3 regions of the Oribacterium sp. P9 genome follow, and region 2 is predicted to be linked to each of the others. Evidence: a T-box and tRNA genes for the amino acid it is inferred to sense, from the RefSeq annotation. Region 2 holds a T-box; the other regions hold tRNA genes.
What was found. A T-box is a leader RNA that pairs with one kind of tRNA and senses whether it is charged. The one in region 2 lies ahead of ACK8P7_RS00820 (threonine--tRNA ligase), so its partner is inferred to be a tRNA-Thr.
Positions count from the first base shown of each region.

Region 1: it has a tRNA-Thr gene. The T-box ahead of ACK8P7_RS00820 (threonine--tRNA ligase) is inferred to sense a tRNA for this amino acid. The anticodon was not compared.
Region 3: it has a tRNA-Thr gene. The T-box ahead of ACK8P7_RS00820 (threonine--tRNA ligase) is inferred to sense a tRNA for this amino acid. The anticodon was not compared.

Region 1 covers NZ_JBKEIS010000013.1:1,034-7,708, forward strand. Annotated here, with positions in the region: gene ACK8P7_RS08140 (AraC family transcriptional regulator) at 1-452, shown strand, start outside; gene ACK8P7_RS08145 (HAD-IIA family hydrolase) at 610-1,428, opposite strand; gene ACK8P7_RS08150 (HipA N-terminal domain-containing protein) at 1,503-1,742, opposite strand; gene ACK8P7_RS08155 (helix-turn-helix domain-containing protein) at 1,745-1,957, opposite strand; tRNA gene ACK8P7_RS08160 (tRNA-Thr) at 2,544-2,616, opposite strand; gene ACK8P7_RS08165 (quinate/shikimate dehydrogenase) at 2,830-3,807, opposite strand; gene rlmB (23S rRNA (guanosine(2251)-2'-O)-methyltransferase RlmB) at 3,917-4,660, opposite strand; gene ACK8P7_RS08175 (Mini-ribonuclease 3) at 4,826-5,272, opposite strand; gene cysS (cysteine--tRNA ligase) at 5,272-6,675, opposite strand, start outside.
Region 2 covers NZ_JBKEIS010000001.1:190,884-197,558, forward strand. Annotated here, with positions in the region: gene ACK8P7_RS00810 (ABC transporter permease) at 1-231, shown strand, start outside; gene ACK8P7_RS00815 (ABC transporter ATP-binding protein) at 234-1,889, shown strand; T-box leader at 2,011-2,242, shown strand; gene ACK8P7_RS00820 (threonine--tRNA ligase) at 2,372-4,258, shown strand; gene ACK8P7_RS00825 (trimeric intracellular cation channel family protein) at 4,272-4,946, shown strand; gene ACK8P7_RS00830 (SDR family NAD(P)-dependent oxidoreductase) at 5,063-5,917, shown strand; gene ACK8P7_RS00835 (C40 family peptidase) at 6,179-6,675, shown strand, end outside.
Region 3 covers NZ_JBKEIS010000006.1:94,906-101,580, forward strand. Annotated here, with positions in the region: gene ACK8P7_RS05660 (CapA family protein) at 1-1,247, shown strand, start outside; gene ACK8P7_RS05665 (YitT family protein) at 1,393-2,271, shown strand; tRNA gene ACK8P7_RS05670 (tRNA-Thr) at 2,429-2,501, shown strand; gene ACK8P7_RS05675 (NlpC/P60 family protein) at 2,710-3,531, shown strand; gene ACK8P7_RS05680 (zinc ribbon domain-containing protein) at 3,744-4,220, shown strand; gene citF (citrate lyase subunit alpha) at 4,463-6,034, shown strand.

The DNA.
Region 1 (6,675 bases), on a different contig from region 2:
AGTATGAAGATATCATTCTACATGATTTCTGCCTTTTGCTCTGTTCCATCAGTCGCTCATTCTGTTCTCTCTCAAAGCCTTACGAAAACAATTTTTCCATCGACCGCCTGCTTTTAGAGCTGAATTCTAAATATGCTGATAACTGGACTTTATCTACGATGGCAGATTACTGTAAACTAAGCAAAAGCTACTTCTCGCACACTTTTCGTAAGCGTATGGGTGTTTCTCCGGTTCAGTACCTTAATACGCAACGTATTGAAAAAGCAAAGGAGTTTCTGCTTTCAAATTCCATGAGTATTTCAACCATAGCTCGATTAGTAGGATTCGATGATCCGCTGTATTTCAGCAGAGTATTTAAAAAACACACTGGAATTGCCCCTCAGATGTTCTATCAAAAAGTTGGAAACGCAAATACGCCGGAATGGTTTCTTCAACAACCACCAAAGTCATAGGTACTCTCTAAATTATTCACTTACAGATGGACTGTATTTTTAACACGAAGCACAGTCAAAGATTGAGGCTGTGTATAATATAAAATCAGATGTCTGACGGCGATTTTTTTACCGTTCAGACATCCGATTTTTATATTTTATCTATGATTTAAAGAGGTTATTCTGTCTTTGCACAGTTCTTCTCTGCCAATTTCGGAATATCACCAACACCATTCAGCACAATGCTTGGACGATAAGCATAGGTATCAAGTGTATCACGAGTAGATACGCCAGAAAGAACAAGTACAGTTGACATACCACTTTCCATGCCAGAAATGACGTCTGTATCCATACGATCGCCAATCATCACGGCTTCTGCAGAATGGCACCCAAGCAAGCGCAGTCCTGTCCTCATCATTAATGGATTCGGCTTTCCGCAAAAATAGGCTTTTTTACCGGTAGCCATCTCAATCGGGGCTACTAAAGCACCGCACGCAGGGGCAATTCCATTTTCAATTGGTCCTGACACATCCGAGTTTGCGCCAATCAGCTTTGCACCATTAAGAACAAGATTTGTTGCTTTAGTTAATGTATCGAGTGAATATGCTCGCCCTTCTCCTACAACAACGTAATCCGGATTAACGTCATTCATCGTCACCCCCGCATCATAAAGTGCATTCAAAAGTCCTGCTTCGCCAATAGCAAACACAGAACAGCCCGGTGCCTGCTGCTTTAAAAATGCTGCCGTCGCTAAAGCACTCGTATAAAAATGCTCTTCTGGTACATCGAGTCCCATACGCGCTAACTTCTGGTTCAGTTCTCGTCGAGTGTAGCCACTATTATTTGTGAGAAATAAATACTCCTTATGCTCCTCCTGCAACCACTGAATAAATTCTCTGACACCTGGTAGGATTTGATTCCCGTGGTAGATCACACCATCCATATCGCAAATAAAGCCCTTGATTGCAGTAAAGTCTATTCCAGAAAGTCGTTCCATAACACTGTCTCCTCCTATATGGTGAATCACACCAGTAGTAATGACTTCATTTTTTTAATTATACCATCAAGGATTCATGCGACACATCTGCGTGTAAAACCTTCTGGCAGTAATCCCTCGAAGAAACATTTCGTCTCTTCGGGACTGAAACGCTTTTTCTCGAGCGGTAGACTGATCGATATGGGGCGACAGTCAGGTGTCGATAAATAGATATCGTCATACGAAAAAAAAGAATTAGAAGAATCTGTACCGGTAATGTGCCCGACACAGGTGCTGATCCCGCATATTTCCATCATAACAGTAAGATTAAACATGGCTATCCTCGTTTCTCGGCAATGATGTCCATGCCTAAAATGTTTGCAAGGTGTATTGCTTTTTCAAGCTCTGCCGTAGGTTTGCCACGCTCCAGATCAGAAATATAGCTTATACTGAAGCCGGTTAACTCAGCAAGAGTACTCTGCGTATAGTGAAGTTCTTTTCGACGATTACGAATCGCAAGTCCGAAATCGCTTGAATCATAAAGCTTCATAAGGTTGCCTCGATTCTGCCGTACGGCTTATTTTAAAGTTGAGTTTGGTTATTTGGTTCGTACGGCTAAATTATACTTGCATTTATAAATAATGAGCCGTACGGCTAATTTATCACAAATGAATTATATAATTAGCCGTACGGCGTAGTCAAGCGATATACATCATCATTATTCGCACCATTCCGTCAGCAGGTTGCCGTCCCCTCCGGTCCCCTGCCGGATCAGTACACGAGTGAACTATAACCAGTAAACTTGACCGTCAGATCATCGCCTAGAACTGTGTATTCCGGTGCAGAGGAACCCAGCTCTCTGCCATGTTCAAAGACTCCTCTTATATATGGTTTCGTCACTTTATCTTCGCCAGCACGTCTTGGAACTTCGCATAGTTCACCTTCACTCCGTCATTAAAAAATCTCGCCCCACAATATTTGCACTTTCGCCCCAATTTTTCATGCTGTAAACGTTCATTCACTGTGCATACACGGTTATGTAACATCGATGGATGAACATACAGAAAGAACCCAGAAACAACGTATTTACGTCATTTCCGGGCTCTCTTCCAAGTGATTTCTCACCCTATAAAGAAAGCTGGCAACCGGAATCGGACCGGTGACCTCCGCACTACCAATGCGACGCACTACCGACTGTGCTATGCCAGCATTCCGTTCCCTCTCGAGAACTTCTATACTTTATCATGGAGACCCTGCTCTGTCAACCACGAATTTACTTTTTTTGTAAAAAGTTTATGTGGACATTATTTTGCACATAACGGCACGGCGCAGATATACGGATACGGCGCTTATCTGCGTTGTGCAGGGCGTTCCCTGCGTGCTCTGAGCCGAAGCCGATATGAGGGCCAGTTAAGCTGTGAATTATTCCGAGAAAAACTTCGCCTTGATCTTCTCCGTTGGCATCCTCTCGCCGGTCCAGAGCTCGAAGGCGGCTGCGCCCTGGTACAGCAGCATGTTGATGCCGTTGAAGGACTTGAGGCCGCAGGCCTCAGCCATCTCGAGGAGCTTCGTCTTCCGCGGATTATAGATGACGTCGGCGACGACCAGCGGTGCCACTGTCTGCACCTTCTCCTGTGCGGCAGTCGTATCGGCTGTCGGGGCCTCTCCCTGGGCAGCAGACGCATCCGAGGTCTGCGCATCACCGCAGGCTACCCTCGCCCGCTGCGTAAGCCAGGACGGATCCTGGATGATGCAGGCATCGGTATGCGGTGCCATGCCGACATTCGTCGCGTTGATGAGGAGACAGGACTCCGCGATCTGCTGCTGCATCACAGCATCCTCATAGTCATAGACCGTGACATGGCAGTGGGTACGTTCGTTCAGCTCGGCGACGACACGGGCGGTCCGATCGTGGAAGCGGCTGGTGGCGCGCTCGAAGACCGCTACCTCGCGGGCACCATCGAGCGCGAGCTGCACGAGGATGGCGATCCCGGCCCCACCGGTACCGAGCAGCGTCACCTTCTGTCCGCGGAAATCGACGCCTTCCTGACGTGCCGACTCCGTGAAGCCGATACCGTCCGTGGTATGTCCCGTCGCCGTGCCATCGTCCTCGAGGACAACGGTATTGACTGAACCGGCGATCTCTGCTGCCGGACTCAGCCGGTCACAGAGCGCGACGGCCTCCGTCTTCAGCGGCATCGTGAGGTTGAAGCCGCGCACGCCCATCCTCCGGAAGCTGTCCATCACGCCGGCGAGCTCCCCCTCTTTCACATCGAAGGCGAGGTAACGGTAGTCGAGCCCGAGCTCCGCGAAGGCCTCGTTGTGCATCGCCGGGGACATGCTGTGCGCCACCGGGCTGCCGAGCAGACAGATCATTTTCGTGCGTCCTGAAATTTCCATATTTCCTCCATCATCCAGAACAGGGAACCCGGCGTCCCGCCTGCGATTCCCTGCCATTTTCTTCCTATACGATTATATGTGGCCAATGTTTACATCAGCCCACATGCCGTCAGTTCAGTCGCTGCCGTACGATTTCGTACGCGAGCACGCCGCACGCGACGGATGCGTTCAGAGAGTCGATGTCGCCCTTCATCGGGATGGAGGCGACCATATCGCACTTCTCCTTCACGAGGCGGGAAACGCCCTCGCCCTCGTTCCCGATGACGAGTCCGATCGCACCCTTCAGATTCAGCTTATACATGAGCTCGCCGTCCATATCCGCACAGACGAACCATATGCCCTCCTTCTTCAGCTCCTCGATGGTCTGGCCGATGTTGGTAACCTTCGCCACACGGGTATGCTCCAGCGCGCCGGCCGAGCTCTTCGCCACGGTCGAGGTCAGCCCGACGGCGCGCCGCTCGCGGATGATGACCCCATGGGCGCCGGCGAGATTCGCCGTACGGATCATCGCGCCGAGGTTATGCGGATCCTCGATGCCGTCGAGGATGAAGAGGAACGGATCCTCGTTCTTCTCACGGGCAGCGTCGAGCATCTCCTGCACGCTGCTGTAGTGGAATGCCGCAAGGTAGGCCGCTACACCCTGGTGGCTCGCCCCCTGTCCGGCGATCTCATCGAGGCGCTCCTTCTTCACGAATTCCGGCTTCACACCGGCCTTCTTCGCCTCACGTAAAATCGTGGAAATCGGGCCGTCGTGGAGCCCGTCCTGTACGAACAGACGATCGATCGCCTTGCCCGCACGAAATGCTTCGATGACCGGATTTCGTCCGATCAGTGTAAATTCTTCGTCTCTCATGCTTAGATCCTTCTCCTATGCTCACATCCATGGCCGACTCCGAGAGCCGGTACACATCGGAGACGGTCTCCGATACAGGATGTGATGTTTGAACCGAAAAAACGCAGTTTTTCAACCGGCTTATTCTTTTTCTGCTTCTGCCGCCGGCTCGTGCCGGATCTCGCCTTAGCGGTCCTCCAGCGCCTGCAGGTGGGTGATGCCTCTCGCCTCCAGATCGATCATGCGCTCGTACTGCTCCGTCAGATACAGGTATCCGATCAGCGCCTCGAAGCCTGTCGCGCGGCGGTACTCCTGGATGGAGCTGTTCTTGCTGTGCGTTGCAGACTTCTGATTGCGGCCACGACGGTAGACGGACATCTCCTCGTCCGTCAGCACGCCCTGTCCGATGAGAAAGCCCATGATCTCCGACTGCGCATGTGCACAGACGAAGGTCGTCTTCTTCTGGTTGACAGCATTGACCACACCCGGGAAGTTCGACACCACATACTCCCGCACGGCGAGGTCATAGAGACAGTCGCCGATGTACGCGAGAATAAGCGGTGAAGTCGTCTGGACATCCACCGCTTTCAGATTCAGCTTTTCCTTATAGAGCTTGAAAATCTCGTAATCCATCAGGCACGACTCCACTTCACGCCTTCTCTGGTATCCTTGAGAACGATACCCATGGCGAGCAGCTGGTCACGGATTTCATCCGCCCGGGCGAAGTCCTTCGCCTTACGTGCTGCCTGACGCTCCTCGATCAGCTTCTCGACCTCACTGTCGAGATCATCCTTCTTGAGCTCCGTACGAATGCCCAGGACACCCATGAGAAGCTCGAGTTTCGCAAGCACATAGTCCACGTATGCCTTCGTGCTCTCCTCGGTCGCCGTGATGTTCGCCACACGAACGAGCTCGAAGATCGCCGTGATCGCATCTGCGGTGTTCAGATCATCGTCCATCTTGCTGTTGAAGGTTTCCTGCAGCTGATCGACCGCCTTCTGATCCTCCAGCTCCTTCTCCGTCATCGCATCGCCCTGTGCCTTCGCACTCAGCTCACGCAGACGATCCAGCGCCGTGTAGATACGGTCGAGGGAGGTCTTCGCAGCATCCATGAGCTCCTTACTGAAGTTCAGCGGATTACGGTAGTGGGCGCTCAGCATGTAGAAGCGGAGCACCATCGGATCATACTGCGCAGTGATGTCACGGACGGTAAAGAAGTTACCGAGGGACTTACTCATCTTCTGGTTGTTGATATTGATGAATCCGTTGTGCATCCAGTAGTTCGAGAAGGTCTCGTGGTGTGCACTCTCATACTGTGCGATCTCGTTCTCGTGGTGCGGGAAGATGAGGTCCTCACCACCGGCATGGATGTCGAGACGTCCGCCGCAGTACTTCGGAGCCATGACGCAGCACTCGGTGTGCCAGCCCGGACGACCCTCGCACCATGGAGACTCCCAGTACGGCTCGCCGTCCTTCTTCGGCTTCCAGAGTACGAAATCGGTCGAGGTACGCTTGCCCTCCTCACCGGACACCTTCAGATCACGGAAACCGGACTGCAGCTCATCGATGTTCTTGTGACTCAGCTTTCCGTAGCCGCGGAAGGAGGTCGTATCGAAATAAACGGTACCATCGGCAGCGACATAAGCATTACCGCCCTCGATCAGGGTCTTGATCAGATCGATCATGCCCTGGATCTCCTCGGTCGCCTTCGGGTGTGCGCTCGCCGGCTCGATGTTCATCGCATCCATGTCCTTCTCGACCTCGGCGATGTACTTCTTCGTGATCTCGCCGCAGCTCACGCCCTCTTCGATGGACTCCTTGATGATCTTGTCGTCGACATCGGTATAGTTCGACACATAGGTCACCTTATAGCCCTGATACTCCATATAGCGACGGAAGGTATCAAACACGATCATCGGACGCGCGTTACCGATATGGATGAAGTTGTAGACCGTCGGTCCACAGACATACATACGGATCTTGCCCTCCTCGATCGGCTTAAACTCTTCCTTCATGCGGGACATCGTATTAAAAAT
Region 2 (6,675 bases):
ATCAGCGGCTATACCCTGCCGTTCATGACCTGCCTTCGTGAGCTGTCCCTGTTCCTGCTTCTCTGCACCCAGGGCTTCATCCTCTCCACGACACTGGATTACTTCGATGAGATGGGTCTGTACGCCTTCTCCAGTGCGATCAACCTGATCCTCATCATGACGATTCTTCTGTTTAACACCCTCGTCAATGTCCTGACGGGAGCAAGCCTTGATAACGGAATAGGAGGTTAAGTATGCCGTCCATCACATTAACACACATCACCAAACGCTGGAAAAACTATTTCGGTGTCGATGACCTCAGTCTCGATATCCCGGACAATGCCTTCGTCACGCTGCTGGGGCCTTCCGGCTGTGGAAAAACCACCATCCTTCGTATGATTGCGGGCCTCGAGACGCCGACCGAAGGGCAGATCAAAATCGGCGACCGCGTCGTCTTCGATTCGGATAAGGGAATCAATGTTCCGGCCAATAAACGAAAGGTCGGCTTCCTCTTCCAGAACTATGCACTCTGGCCGAACATGACCGTGTATCAGAACATCTCCTTCGGTCTTAAAAACATCAAAGAAGAGCTGCCGCGGATCGACGTAAAGGCGAAGGTCAGCTCCGATCTCATGCATGCGCTGAAGAGTGGAAAGAAGGTAAAGGACCAGATCGAGGACTGCCGCGATAAGAACGGAAAGCTCGATACCGAAAAGGCCTACGTGAAGCTCATCGACACCTTCAACCTCTCCATCATGAGCGCGAAGGAGCTCTTCAACCTGAAGATTCATGAGGCGGCGGATCCGCAGCAGGCGGCCGACGCGGCACGTGCCGGCTATGAGAAGACTCTTGCGGAGATCAATGCAGGCTATGCGGCGAAGGGGCAGACCCTCGACGAGCATTTCCACGTCACACAGAACGGCACCGCGATCATGGAGGTCCGGAAATTAACGGACGAAGAGATCGACAGCCGTGTACGTCAGGTTTCCCGTGTCGTCAAGATCGGTATGTTCATGGACCGTTATCCGGCAGAGCTTTCCGGCGGTCAGCAGCAGCGTGTCGCCATCGCCCGTACCCTCGCACCGGAGCCACAGGTGCTCTTCATGGATGAGCCGCTCAGTAACCTCGATGCGAAGCTTCGTCTCGAGATGCGCTACGAGCTGCAGCGTCTTCACCTGGAGACCGGATCGACCTTCGTCTACGTCACCCATGATCAGATGGAAGCGATGACCCTCGCGACGAAGATCTGCCTCATCAACAACGGTGTCCTCCAGCAGTACGACGCACCGCTCGAGGTCTACAACCGCCCGACGAATCTCTTCGCGGCCGATTTCGTCGGCAACCCGTCCATCAACTTCGTAGAAGCCACGGGTGAGCAAAGTGCAGACGGCAGCGTCGCCCTCGAGATCTTCCATGGCATCCATGCACGCTTCATCCCGAACGAAGCGCTCGAACTTCCGACCTGGTTCACACAGCGGGATGCAGATGCTGCCGCGAAGAAGCAGGCAGAAATCGACCGTCTGAAGCAGAAGCACGCCGTCGAGAAGAGCAACAAGGATGAGGTCTTCAAGTACCATATCGAAAAGGTCATCGAAGAGGACAGCTCCATCCTCGAGGATCCGGTCCTCACAAACCGTGACCTCGTGCTGGGTATCCGTCCGGAGGCCATCGACATCGAGCCGGAGGGTGCGCTCCAGACCACGATCTTCGGTGCCATGCCGACCGGTATGGAATCGACGCTCAAGCTCTGTGTGCAGGATGACTATCTTCTGACCGGTGTGATCTTCGGAAACAATGCCTACAGGATCGGCGAGCAGGCCGGCATCGACATCCACGGCAGCCACATCCTGCTGTTCGACCGTCAGTCTGGAAAGTGCATCGCCGACGGTCGTCTGGAAATCGAGAAATAAGGGACTCTGTACCTGGCAGGGGCACCCGGAGGGACGTGTAACACATGTGTATGCAAAATCCCGGACAGCCCCTTGACAAAGCGATCCGCCGAACCTACAATGGCTGTGTCAATTGAATAGACAGAAATCGTTGAAGAGGACAGTAATATTTGATTTCGGATGCAGAGAAACGCCGGTTGCTGCGAGGCGTCGAGGAAATAAATATGAACACCACCTCGGAGAGGTCCTTAATCGGACCCGTTGACTACGTTACCGTCGAAAGAGTGGTCATCTGTGCAGGTGCAGAAGCATTCGCCCACAGGATATGTGGAAGATGACAATTTGGGTGGAACCGCGAATCTATCGTCCCAATCAGTTCGAAAGAGCTGATTGGGGCATTTTTGTTTAAGGCAGAGATTCGCTGTGTGGCACTGGACCGGTTGTCCAGACACGAAATCAGCCGACCCAAAGGGCTGGTTTTGAAACATTCAAAGGAGAAACAAATGGAAAAGGAAGAGTTATTACAGGTGTATCGTCATTCCCTCGCACACATCCTCGCAAAGGCAGTGATCGAGATCTATGGTAAGGAAGTACAGTACGGCATCGGACCTCAGATCGAGGACGGCTGCTACTATGACTTCGTTCTGCCGGAGGGCAAGAGCATTGGTGAAGAGGACTTCAAGGCCATCGAGAACAAGATGCGTGAGATCATCAAGCGTCGTGAGCCGTGGACACGGAAGGAAGTTTCGAAGGCCGAGGCGAAGGAGATCTTCAAGGATCAGAAGTTTAAGCTCGAGCTGATCGAGGAGCTTCCAGAGGACGAGACCATCTCTGTTTACTATACCGGTGATGATTATGTCGATCTCTGCCGTGGACCGCACGTAGAGAATTCACAGGAGCTGATGAGCGCGGCTTATCAGATTCACAGCTGTTCCGCAGCATACTGGAGAGGCGACGAGAAGCGTGACCACATGCAGCGTGTCTATGTGTATGCATTCCCGACGAAGGATGAGCTGAAGCAGCACGTAAAGATGATCGAGGAGGCGCGTGAGCGTGACCACAAGAAGATCGGTGCGCAGCTTGAGCTCTTCATGTTCAACGAGACTGCTCCAGGTATGCCATACTGGCTGCCACGTGGATGGCAGATGTACCAGGCACTGCTTCAGTACAGCCGTGAGGTACAGCGCCGCCATGGCTACACCGAGATCGCAGCGCCGCTCGTAAACAACAAGCGTCTCTGGCTCGTTTCCGGTCACTGGGCACATTATCTCAACAACATGTTCATCGTTCCGGGTATCGACGGCTACACCACGGCAGACGCGGATATCGAGAACGTGGTCGAGGATTATAAGGATGCGGCAGCCGAGAAGAAGGTAGCGAAGATCCAGGCCGGTTCTGTCATTTACAACCGTGAGAACATCGACACCATGGCAGCGAAGCCGATGAACTGCCCGAACGCGATGCTCACCTTCAAGCGTAAGCTTCGTTCCTATAAGGAGCTCCCGATCCGTTACTCTGAGTACGATGTGCTGCACCGTAAGGAGAAGTCCGGTCAGATGAACGGTCTCTTCCGTGTACAGGAGTTCCGTCAGGATGATGACCATACCTTCGTGATGGAGTCCCAGATCAAGGATGAGATCGCGGATGTTATCTCTATCGCAGACGAGATCTACAAGACCTTCGGTGTCACCTACCGTGCAGAGCTCTCCACCAGACCGGATGATTTCATGGGTGATATCGACGTCTGGAATCGTGCAGAGGCATCCCTCAAGTCCATCCTCGACGAGAAGTATGGCGAGGGCGGCTACGAGATCAATGAAGGCGACGGCGCATTCTATGGCCCGAAGATCGACCTTCAGATCAAGGATGCACTCGGTCGTGAGTGGCAGTGTGGTACGGTTCAGCTCGACTTCCAGCTTCCGCACAACTTCGGCCTGAACTACACCGCAGAGGACGGCACACAGCAGATGCCGGTCGTTATCCACCGTGCGATCTACGGTTCCCTCGAGCGTTTCATCGGTATCATCATCGAGAACTTCAAGGGGAACTTCCCGTTCTGGCTGAATCCGTATCAGGTAGCCCTCGTTCCGATCCGTGAGGAGCACAACGCCTATGCGAAGAAGGTAGAGGAGGCTCTGCTGAACGCAGGCATCCGTGTCGAGGCAGACTACAGCGATAAGAACATGAAGACGAAGATCAAGGGCTTCAAGAACTACAAGGATCCGTACATCCTCGTACTCGGTGATCACGAGGCAGAGGAGACCACCGTATCCATCAACGTACGTGGTTCCAACAAGCAGATCCAGAACGTTCCGCTCGACAAGTTCGTCGCTTTCTGCCAGAAGCTGAACAGAGAGCACACCCTCGAGCTTCCGGACGAGATCGACTGAAGCTGAGATAGCTATGGGCTTTGATGATGTGATTTTTATTCTTGAAATGGTCGGTACGGTGGCCTTTGCGATTTCCGGTGTCATGGTCGCAAAGGATCGGAAGATGGACATCTTCGGTGCCATCGTACTCGGCTGTGCGACGGCCGTCGGCGGCGGTATGATCCGTGACCTCATCCTCGGCGAGATCCCGCCGGCGATGTTCACGAAGCCGGTCTATGTGACCGTCGCCTTCATCACCTGCGTCGTCGACTTCATCTTCGAGCGCAGCCAGACCACCGGGAACTATATGGATAAGATCGACCGGAACCGGATCCGCTCAAACTTCATCCTGAACGTCGCCGATTCTGTCGGCCTCGCCGCGTTCGTCGTCGTCGGCTGTCGTACGGCGGTCAATGCAGGCTACGGTGCAAATATGTTCCTCGCCTGCTTCGTCGGCGTCCTCACCGGCATCGGTGGTGGCATCCTCCGCGATATCTTCGCCGGGCAGATGCCGCTCATCATGCGGAAGCGAGTCTATGGCATCGCGGCCATCGTCGGAGCGATCGTCTACTGCGGCCTGTCCGTCATCGCCCGCCCGGCGGGTGCCTTCGGAAGCACGATGATCGCCGCGGTAGTCAGCATGATCGTGACGGTCCTGATCCGCTTCCTCGCGATCTACTTCCACTGGAATCTGCCGTCCTTCAGATAATGAACGAGGCTACAGTATCCGGAATTGAAAACACAGCACAATCGCAGGATGGACGTCCTGCGGCAGGACAGAAAGCGGCTGCACATCGTGCAGCCGCTTTTTTCGGAAAGGAAATTATGAAAACAGCGATTATTACAGGTGCCTCCCGCGGCGTGGGAAGAGCAGTGGCAGAGACATTGGCCCGCGACGGCTGGCGGCTCATCCTGAACTGCCGCTCTCGCTTCGACCTCCTGGAGCAGGTGGCGGAGAGGCTCCGCGGCGTGACGGAGGTGCATACCGTGCATGGCCCGATCACAGGCGAGGTCCTCGCCGCACTGCTCGGGACACCAGGCACGAAACCCCTTCCGATCCTTACGGAAGAGGATCTTGATGGGACGCAGCCTGAATCCTGTGCTGCCTGCGAAGAGCAGAGCGATCTCGTCATATCGCACGGTCCGCAGGATGCACTTACACGACGCACGCGGATCGAGACCCCGGAGGACGCCCTCCTCCTCGTGAACAACGCCGGCATCTCGACCTTCAACCTCGCCCAGGACGTCTCGGATGACGAGCTCGAGGAGATGCTCGATGCCAACGTGAAGGACATGTTCCGCCTCACCCGCGCCGTGATTCCGTATCTGCTGCGCGCCTCCGAGGGCCGTATCCTCAACATGAGCTCTGTCTGGGGTGTGGTCGGCGCCTCCATGGAGTCGGTCTACAGCCTCACGAAGGGCGCGGTCAATGCCTTCACCGAGGCGCTGGGGAAGGAGCTTGCACCGAACCATATCCCGGTCAATGCCATCGCCATCGGCTGTGTCGATACGGACATGAACGGCTGGATGAGCGCGGAGGACCGGGCACAGCTCGAGGACGAGATCCCCTACGGTCGTATGTGCACAGCGGCAGAGGTCGCGGACCTCGTGCGTCTCCTCGCCGCCGCCCCGGCCTACCTCACCGGCCAGATCATCCGCTTCGACGGCGGCTGGATCTGAGATTTGAAATACTGTTCAGACAGTGGGGACCCGAAGGAACGCTTATAGGCCTTCTGCATCGTAAGCAAATTGTAATATAATTTGTAAGGAAAGATCGCGGCGTTTGTGCTAAAGTTAAGATGTTTGAGATCTTCGAAACAGAGTTTGCAACGCCGCTTTTTTGCGGCTTTTTTCAGAGACATCTTCGTTTTAGGCCGGGGACCGCTCCGGCGATCCGGCGGATCAGATAAAAGTATGGGAGAAACCGTGAATAGACCCAGTATGAATCATCTTATGCATCCTATGACACAGGAAACCGGTGTGCGTCTGCCTGCCGCTTCTTCGTATGCCCCGAAGCGTCGTACGCGGAGGCTCGCGCTGAAGCTGGCCCTGCTTCTCATGTTCAGCCTGACGACCACCTCGACCGCACTGGCGGACGAGGTCCTGATCGGCATCGGCGACGGCCCGGTATCGGACGAGGAGCTCGGCATCTCCGACCAGGATCTGGCCGCGGCGACGGACGGTTCCATGATTCCGGAGTATAAAATCTCGGAGATTCACGAGACCAGTGCCAATGTCGTCAGCGAGCAGTATACCGTGGCGCAGGACTCGACGGCAGCCGAAACGATCCAGGAAGCTGCGGTTTCGACGGAGGGAAAGGAAACCCTGCTGGAAATCGTGGATTCGGTCGATGATTTCGCCGTTTTTAAGAAGAACACGCAGAGTGCCTCTTCCACTCCACAGAAGAGCACGGTCAGTGCAGCCGCGAATATCCTCAC
Region 3 (6,675 bases), on a different contig from region 2:
GCATCATCGTGGCGCTGGGCGTGATGATGCTCCGTCCGGAGAGTGAAAAGCGTGTGCCATCAGATGGCTGTAATATAGGAGAAAATCGGACGGCTTCCAGTGAAACCACGGGTATGAATGAAGAAGCCGGTGCAGATGAGGCCGACTCGACAGGAAAGGAAATGGATGGGTTCGTTTCCGAATCCGATGAAAGTGAGAGCGGAGCGGACGACACCACGATCATGATCGAAAATCCGATGGAGGCAGATGCGGCCGGGAGCGCTGGGGCTTTGGGGGATGCCGAAACAGAGGGGACGGAAGCTGTGAAGGGAGCGACGCGCCTTCTGTTTGCGGGCGATGTGTATCTCAGCGACCACGTGCTGGAAGCGTATGACGCAGCCGGCGGCATCGACGGTGTCCTGTCGCAGGGCTACCAGGCGGAGATTCAGGCGGCGGATTTTTTTATGACGAATGAAGAATTTCCGTTTAGTACGCGTGGGACGCCGGCACCAGACAAGCAGTTCACCTTTCGTGTACATCCGGAGAAGGTGAAGCTGATGCAGGAGATGGGGATCGACCTCGTCACGCTCGCAAACAATCATGCACTTGACTATGGGCGTGACGCGATGCTCGATACGATCGATACGCTGGACCATGCAGGGATCCGTCACGTGGGTGCCGGAAAGAACCTTGCGGAGGCACGGAAGCCGGACGTCGTCGAGCTGAACGGGCGGACGTTTGCCTTTATCGGCGCGACGCGTGTATATCCGGAGGCGGACTGGGCGGCGGGCACGGATTCTGCCGGCATGTTTTCAGCCTATGATGGCGGTGCACAGCTCGCGGAGGAAGTGAAGGCGGCGAAGCAGCAGGCGGACTATGTCATCGCCTATGTGCACTGGGGCATCGAGCGGGAGGAGACGCCAAACGAGGTGCAGAAAAGCATCGCGCACCGACTTGTGGATGCGGGTGCAGATCTGGTGGTCGGCGCACATCCGCACGTTCTGCAGGGCATCGAATACTACCAGGGCGTGCCGATCGCGTACTCGCTCGGAAACTTCGTGTTCGGCAGCTCGATTCCGAGCACCGCACTGCTACAGGCAGATGTCGATGACGAGGGCATCCGGCTTCGCCTGATACCAGGTACGTCTGCCGCCGGCTATACGCGGAAGCTGGACGATGCGGAGAAGATCGCCGCCTTTTATGAAAAGATGAGCGGTCTCAGCAGTGGTGTGAAGATCGACGCGGATGGATATGTCAGTGCGTCGTGAGATGAATGAATAAATATTATCTATATCTGCCATGTCAAATATGTTATGATGAACGGAGTCTGGTGAACATACAGTCGATTCCGAAGCGCGGGATGATGTGCTGAACCGGATATGGACAGATGGTGTAGAGCAGGGAGGACTGGATATGCTGATGAAACGAACACCGATGCGGGATTATATGCTGATTGCGCTGGGCGCGCTGCTGATGGCGATTGGCAGTAAAAATATCTATGATCCGAATCAGCTGGTCGTCGGTGGTGTGACGGGTCTCGGCATCATCCTGCGGAGCTGGATCGGGATGCCGCTGTGGCTCAGTAATACTCTGCTCAACATCCCGCTGTTTCTTGCGGCGTGGAAGTTTCTCGGCGCGAAGTTTATCGGCAGGACTCTGTATGGTGCGGCGATGCTGTCCTTTTTCCTCTGGCTGCTGCCTGGTGTCAGTCTGATTCCAGATGGTGATCTGCTGCTGGCAGCTGTATTCGGCGGTATCCTTTCGGGGCTCGGCTTCGGCTTGATCCTGATCGGACAGGCGACGACCGGCGGTACAGATATCCTGGCAGCGCTCCTGCATATTCCGTTTCCGCAGTACAGCATCCCGCAGATTCTCCAGGTCATCGACTGGGGGATCGTCGCTATCGGTGTCGGTGCGTTCGGTGGTATCCATGCGCTGTATGCAATCATCTCTGTCTATGTCGTGACGAAGGTGTCGAACGGCCTGATGGAAGGCATGCATTACGCGAAGGCGGTCTGGATCATCACGTCGGAGCCGACGCAGATTTCGGATGCCATCCTGCAGAAGCTGGACCGTGGTGTCACTGGTGTGCATGCGATCGGTATGTACTCCGGTAAGGAAACGACGATGCTTTACAGCATCATGTCGAACCGCGAGATCACGTACCTGAAGGATCTCGTACATGAAATCGATCCGAACGCCTTCGTGATCCTCTCGGATGTCCGCGAGGTCATGGGAGAGGGCTTCTCCCGCGAGAAGCCGATACCGAAATCCGGGTCCCCTGCTATCTGAACGCTTACCACTGGGTGTTACCGTTCAGACAGGGCTGCTGTCTGCCGAGCCACGAGTGAACAGTAACCGCCGGGGCGCCGGTGTTTGTGAACTGTGAGAATTCCGCTTTACATTTGGCGGGCGACGTGCTATATTGTAATGGCGTTTTGAGGCGCATGCTACTGTAGCACAGTCGGTAGTGCATCTGATTCGTAATCAGAAGGTCACCGGTTCGAATCCGGTCAGTAGCTCGATATTCTCTTGTGACAGCAGTGTCAATCTGAACTAGAGTGACTACCGTTAAATCGTAAAGCGAATATTACCGAAGACAGAGTCCTGGTTTCAGATGCGAGAAACCAGGACTTTTTTGTAACACAGCTGACGGACGCGTCGGCGTTACTGCGCAAACGTTGTTCAGTCAAGGCTGCCCTCAGGGGCGTCTATGCAAAGGAGATTCCAGTGAAAAAAATAGTGAGTGCAGCCATAGCGACCGCGGCTCTGACCATCACAGCGACGGTGACAGCATTGGCCGGAAGCTGGGGACAGCAGAACGGTTCGTGGGTGTATCTGAACGACGCCGGACAGCTTCAGACGGGCTGGGCGTGGATCGATGGCAACCAGGACGGGATCGCCGAGTCGTATTATTTTGATCTGAATGGATGCTTAGCGACCGCTACGACGACACCGGATGGCTATACCGTGAATTCGGATGGCGCCTGGGTACAGGATGGAAGCGTGCAGACGAAGGTGATTCCTCTTTCGAATCCGAATGCGCTGGGCCGTCTCGGTACGGTAGCCGGCAGCTCGTCGATGTCGAGCGACAGCTTCCTGGTCGCAGGCAGTGCATACGAGAATGGCAAGAATTATATGCATTCACAGGAATCACTGCAGCAGGTCACCGGTCGTAAGGATATCGTAAACTTCGCGCGGCAGTATGTCGGTGCAGGCAAGCTCCGCTATGGTGCTGGTACGAATCTGAACGGTGGGCCGGTGGACTGCTCTGGTTTCGTGCTCGCCGTCTTCCGTCAGTTCGGCATTTCGCTTCCGAGAACCTCCGCCGAGCAGTGCGCAGCTGCTCCGCGTTATGTTTCCGAGGCAGAGATGCTTCCGGGCGATCTGATTTTCTATGGTAACGGTGGTCGCGTGAATCATGTCGCCATCTATACCGGTGAGAATTCCATCGTCCATGCGACGAACAGCTCCCGCGGCTGGGTCTTCGAGGACAGCGGTTCTTCTGCGATACACTACGCCCCGATCATCGCCATCGGGCGGTACTGGTGATATAATCCGGCGCGCGGTATGAATGTACTGCCGGGATGTTCATGCAGTTATGGTCTGGAAACTTCGCGCATGACGCCTGCGGATTATCCCGGTTTGACGGATCGTGTCAGGGTGTGTTGTAGAAGCGAAAATCCGGCGCGCGGTGAACCCGTAAAGGTCGACAGCATTGGCGGAAGCACATGGAGGTGCACATGTTTTTCTTCTTCGGAATCATGAATGATCAGAAGAATCTCGATTTTCATCAGCCGATGACCTGCGATGTGTGCGGGCGCATGGGGCAGTACCAGGTGTTTGTGACGTATATGGTGCTGTCGATTTTCTTCATTCCGATTTTTAAGTGGGGGCGTACGTACTATGTGCGCACGAGCTGCTGCGGCTCGCTGTATCAGCTTCGTCCGGAGGTCGGTCGCGCGATCGAGCGTGGAGAGAACGTTGCGATACAGCAGACGGACCTCTACCTCGAACAGCGTGGGCAGGCAGGCGCACAGAATCACTCCGCTAGTGCGCAGAATGACGCAACGTATGGACAGAATACGGCCGGGGCTTCAGCAGGAAGTACGCAGCAGCGGCTCCTCGAGCAGCAGGGCAAGTGGACGAAGGTCTGCTACAATTGCGGCTACACCACGACGGAAGACTTCGAGTACTGCCCGAAGTGCGGGAAGAAGTTCGAGTATACAGAACAGAAGTGATATCGTGGGTCGAAGCTCGAGTTTAAGGATAGGAGAGAACATCATGAGTAAAGTGGTTCTGGCCATCGTCTTTATCATCATCTGCCTGAGTGTCATGATCGGCATCCCGGTGTATCTGTACAGGAAATATAAGAAGCTGCAGAAGAAGTGAAGTATGCGACGAGCGGTCCAGCTAGCCGCCATCCGGGTTGAAATTTCCGGGTCGTCGCACAGCCAAAACCACATGACAGGGGGACACAGTTATGTTAAATGCAGTAGGCCGGGACATCCCGGACGAGATTCTGAAGCGCTATGGGAAGGAGCCGTTCCGGGGCAGCAACTACCGGGACGACAAACCATATACGAAGGCGGCGCCGACAGTGCGCGGCATGGTCGACCCACGGAGAAGCAAGATGGTCGGCAGTATCCGCGAGGCACTCGAGAAGTGCGGCGCGCGGGACGGCATGGTCTTTTCCTTCCATCATCACTTCCGCGATGGTGACCACATCGTCAACATGGTGCTCGAGGCCGCACAGGAGATGGGCCTCCGCGATCTGACGATCTGCGCGTCGTCGCTCGGCAAGTCACACAGCCGCGTCGCACAGATGATCGAAGAGGGCACCGTCATCGGCATCCAGACCTCCGGCATCCGTGACCGTATCGGCGAGGACGTATCCTTCGGCCGACTCGCGACACCGGCGATCATCCGAAGCCACGGCGGCCGCGTGCGCGCCATCGAAGAAGGGGACGTCCACATTGACATCGCATTTATCGGTGCGCCGACTGCGGACGAGTATGGCAACCTCCGCGGCGTCGGCGGCAAGAGTGACTGCGGCGTGCTGTCCTACAGTGTCGTGGATTCCCGCTACGCCGACCACGTCGTCGCCATCACCGACACCATGGTGCCGTTCCCGAACTTCCCGCCATCCATCCCGATGGTCGACGTCGATTATGTCTGCGTCGTCGACGAAATCGGCGACCCGGCGAAGATCGCGAGCAACGTCATCCGCATGACCCAGGACGTCCGCGAGCTGAAGATGGCTGAAGACTGCGCACGCGTCATGGCCGCGACCCCGTACTTCCGCGACGGATTTTCCTTCCAGACCGGTGGCGGCGGCGCATCCCTCGCCGCGACCCGCTTCCTCGAGCCGTTCCTCGCCGAGCGCCAGATCCATATGAGCTTCGCCATCGGCGGCATCACGAAGCCACTCGTCGACCTCCTGCATAAGGGCTACATCCGCACGATCGTCGATGCTCAATGCTTCGATCAGACGGCCATCCAGTCAATCCGAGAGGACCCGCAGCACTACGAGATCTCGACCTCCGAGTACGCGAACCCGCTGAATAAGGGAGCCTTCGTCAACAAGCTCGACTTCGTCATCCTCGGCGCGCTCGAGATCGACACCGACTTCAACGTGAACGTCACCACCGGTTCCGACGGCGTGCTCCGCGGCGCCCCGGGCGGACACCCGGACACGGCAGCCGGATGCCAATGCTCCATCATCGTGGCACCCCTGATCCGTGGTCGTATCCCGACCGTCGTCGATCGCGTCGTGACCTGCGTGACCCCTGGTGAGAACATCGACGTCCTCGTCACGGACTACGGCATCGCCGTGAACTCGCGCCGGAAGGACCTTCTCCAGTGGCTCCGGGATGCGAAGCTCCCGCTCATCACCATCGAAGAGCTGCGTGACATCGCATACAGCATCGTCGGCCGCCCGGACCCGATCGAGTTCCACGACGAGGTCGTCGGCATCATCGAGGCCCGTGACGGCAGCATCATCGATGTCGTGCGCCGCGTCGAACCGCAGAAGCCGTTGCACTGGATTGTGTAAGTTTGCCGGCCACCAGCTCCTCTGGAGCGAGCATCGCATTGCGATGCAATAAAAGAGTAGAAAAGCAGCTCCGCGAGGGCTGCTTTTTATGTTGGGCTCTAGACCAGCTTGGCTGCTGTAGGATGCCTGCCGGTTATGCCGCTGTGCACTGCACGTTATATAAGCAGGCGTCGAAAAACGTCTGGTTATACTCGACTAATTGGCGAACATCACCCGAAATACCGTAAAAAATCTGTAAAAATTGTGTATAGACCATATAAAATCCCTGTTTTTTCTTCTGAATACATGCGGTATAATGGAACAAACTGGGCTTTATACAGCGGCGTGTTTTTGTACTGCACACGTTAAAAAAATAACGAAACGGACGCCAGAAGCGTTCCTGCTGTAAAGATGGGAGAGCACCTCATACGACGATCATGCCGGCATATCTCGCCGGTCAGGGCATCGGTATATTTATGAGCACCTCATGCGAAGACCATGCCGGCCACGATCTGCCACATGTATTACGATCGCGGCGACGGCCGGCCAGGAAATCCGCCTGGACTGGTTGTGAAACCAGAAGCAACACCGCCCGGTATCACATAAAGCAAGACTGAACCGAACATCCTGTGGCGATGACGCCACGAATATTAAGGGAGAAA